Regions from separate parts of the Streptomyces sp. NPDC054975 genome, predicted to be linked through region 1. Evidence: predicted binding sites of a transcription regulator. Region 1 holds the regulator's gene; the other holds the start of a gene.
The links. Region 1 encodes HrcA, which represses chaperone genes, less so after heat shock. Its sites were predicted from a motif close to TTNGCACTCNGNNNNNCNGAGTGCNAA; they were not measured.
Positions count from the first base shown of each region.

Region 1 (2,199 bases):
ACCTGCCGGCCGCCCAGGTCCAGCGTCCACTCCCCGGAGACCACGTGCCGCGGCGCCACCAGGACGTCCGCCGCCTCGGCCGCCTCCGTCGCGGCGACCCCCTGCCGTACCGCGTCCGCCCGCAGCGCGTCCCTCTCCCGCCGCAGCAGCTCCGGCACGCCCACGGCCCCGTACACCTCCGCCTCCGCGAACGCCGCCGTGCCCAGCACATGATCGAAGTGCGGGTGGCTCAGTGCGATGTGCGTCACTCTTCGTCCGCCCGTCAGCGCCTCCACCTGAGCGCGCAGCTCCCTCCCCTCCCGGAGCGTGGAGCCCGTGTCGTACAGCAGTACCGCCCGTTCCCCCACCACCAGGCCCACCGTGGCGTCCCAGACCGGCAGCCGGCGCCGGCCCACTCCGTCCGCGAGCCGCTCCCAGCCGAACTCTTCCCAAGCGAAGTCCATACCCCGACGCTAGCGGCTACCACCCCGCCTCCTTGCCAGGAGCGATGCCCGCCGCCGTACACTGGCCGGGGGATTCCTGGCACTCGGACAGGGCGAGTGCCAAAGGGGAGCAACCGATACGACAGCTGGAGGTGTGCGCGATGCTCAGCGAACGCAGACTCGAGGTGCTGCGCGCCATCGTCCAGGACTACGTCGGGACGGAGGAGCCGGTCGGCTCCAAGGCGCTCACGGAGCGCCACAAGCTCGGCGTCTCGCCGGCCACCGTGCGCAACGACATGGCCGTCCTGGAGGACGAGGGCTACATCGCCCAGCCTCACACCAGCGCCGGACGCATCCCGACCGACAAGGGGTACCGCCTCTTCGTCGACCGGCTCGCCGGCGTCAAGCCGCTGTCGACGCCCGAGCGGCGCGCGATCCACAACTTCCTCGACGGGGCCGTCGACCTCGACGACGTCGTCGGACGCACGGTCCGGCTGCTCGCGCAGCTGACCCGCCAGGTCGCCGTCGTGCAGTACCCGTCGCTGACCCGCTCGACGGTCCGGCACGTGGAGCTGCTCGCCCTCGCCCCCGCCCGGCTGATGCTCGTGCTCATCACGGACACCGGCCGGGTCGAGCAGCGCGTCATCGACTGCCCGGCGCCGTTCGGCGAGACCTCCCTGGCCGACCTGCGCGCCCGGCTCAACAGCCGGGTCGTCGGTCGCCGTTTCGCGGACGTGCCGCAGCTGGTGCAGGATCTCCCGGAGTCCTTCGAGGAGACGGAGGACCGCGGGACGGTCTCGACGGTGCTCGCGACCCTGCTCGAAACCCTGGTGGAAGAGCACGAGGAGCGGCTGATGATCGGCGGTACCGCCAATCTCACCCGCTTCGGACATGACTTCCCCCTCACGATCAGGCCTGTGCTCGAAGCGCTGGAGGAGCAGGTCGTGCTCCTCAAGCTGCTCGGCGAGGCCAAGGACTCGGGCATGACCGTACGGATCGGGCATGAGAACGCCCACGAGGGCCTCACCTCCACGTCCGTCGTCGCGGTCGGCTACGGTTCGGGCGACGAGGCAGTCGCCAAACTCGGCGTGGTCGGACCGACCCGCATGGACTACCCCGGAACGATGGGAGCGGTACGCGCAGTGGCACGTTACGTCGGACAGATCCTGGCGGAGTCGTAAGTGGCCACGGACTACTACGCCACGCTTGGCGTACGCCGCGACGCGTCCCAGGACGAGATCAAGAAGGCATTCCGGCGGCTCGCGCGCGAGCTGCACCCGGATGTGAATCCCGATCCGAAGACGCAGGAGCGCTTCAAGGAGATCAACGCCGCGTACGAGGTGTTGTCGGACCCGCAGAAGAAGCAGGTCTACGACCTCGGCGGCGACCCGCTGTCCGCCTCGGGCGGTGGCGGCGGAGCCGGCGGCTTCGGCCAGGGCGGCTTCGGGAACTTCTCGGACATCATGGACGCGTTCTTCGGTACGGCGTCGCAGCGCGGGCCGCGCTCGCGCACCCGTCGCGGCCAGGACGCGATGATCCGGCTGGAGATCGACCTCAACGAGGCGGCCTTCGGCACCACGAAGGACATCCAGGTCGACACGGCCGTCGTCTGTACGACGTGCTCGGGTGAGGGCGCCGCGCCCGGCACCTCCGCCCAGACCTGTGACATGTGTCGCGGTCGCGGTGAGGTCTCCCAGGTCACCCGGTCCTTCCTTGGCCAGGTCATGACCTCCCGCCCCTGCCCGCAGTGCCAGGGCTTCGGCACCGTCGTCCCGAC
Region 1 is NZ_JBSGWV010000004.1:284,063-286,261, reverse strand. Features, by position in the region: gene ACWF79_RS07820 (MBL fold metallo-hydrolase) at 1-443, opposite strand, end outside; gene hrcA (heat-inducible transcriptional repressor HrcA) at 584-1,603, shown strand; gene dnaJ (molecular chaperone DnaJ) at 1,604-2,199, shown strand, end outside.

Region 2 (2,199 bases), on a different contig from region 1:
GTCAACGACGACGACGTCCGCTTCGAGCAGGGCCTGGAGACGGCGACGCCGGACGGCGCGGGCGTCTCGATCATCCCGGCGGTCGCAGGCGGCTGCTGAGCCTCGCCGGCTTCGCCGGCTTCCCGGCCTCGCCGCCGGCCCCTGGGATTACCCGCAGTAATCGAATTGCCCCCTCCGCGCGAGAAGCGGAGGGGGCAATTCTGCATGGTTGAGCGCGGTAGAGTTGGGGAAGTCCCCCCGGCTCCACTCCGCCGCTCCGTGCCAGGCGCATATGAGAATGCGCCCGCACGCGACAAGAAGTCGCCAAAGTGCGCGCACGTTGTGTACCTTCTGCCACGCTTTGCCGGGCCCGACTTGCCCCGGAATTCAGCAATTCCTCCGGAATTCTCCTTTACGCCGTGCCCAGAATTCTCGCCCGATTGACCTGTTGCAGAGGGCAGTTGGGCAGATACATTCAGCCGCGGTCGACGCGTTCCGGCGCAGGGTCTGACCCGGGTCCGCGAAGTGCGGTCCCGCGCAAGGGCCAGTAATAGGGGAGTTAGGCATGGCTCAGGGCACCGTCAAGTGGTTCAACGCGGAGAAGGGCTACGGCTTCATCGCGGTCGACGGTGGTGCGGATGTATTCGTCCACTACAGCGCGATCCAGATGGACGGATACCGCACCCTCGAAGAGGGTCAGCGGGTCGAGTTCGAGATCTCGCAGGGCCAGAAGGGTCCGCAGGCGGACATGGTCAAGCTCGCCGTCTGAGTACGGCGCGATCGGCCACCACGTACGCACTCACGCGTTTCTCACGCCGAGGGGTCCGCATCCTGACCAGGATGCGGACCCCTCGTGCGTGCGCGGGTGCCCATGCCCGGTCTTCCGATCTGTGGGAGTCGCTTGCACTCGCATGGGCCGAGTGCTAATCATTGGCGTTAGCACTCTGAAGGTGAGAGTGCTTACGAGGATCGGGCAGACGAGGTCCGTGGCCAGGTGGGGCAAGGAACCATCGGGGTCGCAGGCCGTCCGTCGCGGGCGTCGGCGCGGTCCTGGAGCGTTATCCACCCCATGTCCGGGAGGACCACTTCACATGGCCAAGATCATCGCGTTCGACGAGGAGGCACGGCGCGGTCTCGAGCGCGGGATGAACCAGCTCGCCGACGCCGTCAAGGTCACCCTTGGCCCCAAGGGCCGGAACGTCGTCCTCGAGAAGAAGTGGGGCGCCCCCACGATCACCAACGATGGTGTGTCCATCGCCAAGGAGATCGAGCTCGAGGACCCGTACGAGAAGATCGGCGCCGAGCTGGTCAAGGAAGTCGCCAAGAAGACGGACGACGTCGCCGGTGACGGTACGACCACCGCGACCGTCCTCGCCCAGGCGCTCGTCCGCGAGGGCCTGCGCAACGTGGCGGCCGGCGCCAACCCGATGGCCCTCAAGCGCGGCATCGAGAAGGCCGTCGAGGCCGTCTCCGGCGCCCTGCTGGAGCAGGCGAAGGATGTCGAGACCAAGGAGCAGATCGCTTCCACGGCCTCCATCTCCGCCGCCGACACCCAGATCGGCGAGCTCATCGCCGAGGCGATGGACAAGGTCGGCAAGGAAGGCGTCATCACCGTCGAGGAGTCCCAGACCTTCGGTCTGGAGCTGGAGCTCACCGAGGGTATGCGCTTCGACAAGGGCTACATCTCGGCGTACTTCGCCACCGACATGGAGCGTATGGAGGCGTCCCTGGACGACCCGTACCTCCTGATCGTCAACTCCAAGATCTCCTCCGTGAAGGACCTGCTCCCGCTGCTGGAGAAGGTCATGCAGTCGGGCAAGCCGCTGCTGATCATCGCCGAGGACGTCGAGGGCGAGGCCCTGTCGACCCTGGTCGTCAACAAGATCCGCGGCACCTTCAAGTCCGTCGCGGTCAAGGCTCCGGGCTTCGGCGACCGTCGCAAGGCCATGCTGAACGACATCGCCATCCTCACGGGCGGCACGGTCATCTCCGAGGAGGTCGGCCTCAAGCTCGAGAACGCGGGCCTGGACCTGCTGGGCCGCGCCCGCAAGGTCGTCATCACCAAGGACGAGACCACGATCGTCGACGGTGCCGGTGACAGCGACCAGGTCGCCGGTCGCGTCAACCAGATCCGCGCCGAGATCGAGAACTCCGACTCGGACTACGACCGCGAGAAGCTGCAGGAGCGCCTGGCGAAGCTCGCCGGCGGTGTTGCGGTCA
Region 2 is NZ_JBSGWV010000002.1:129,297-131,495, forward strand. Features, by position in the region: gene ACWF79_RS02980 (MoaD/ThiS family protein) at 1-99, shown strand, start outside; gene ACWF79_RS02985 (cold-shock protein) at 545-748, shown strand; gene groL (chaperonin GroEL) at 1,071-2,199, shown strand, end outside.
Region 2: groL (chaperonin GroEL) is a predicted target of HrcA. The motif match lies at 880-906, and genes of this name have one in related genera.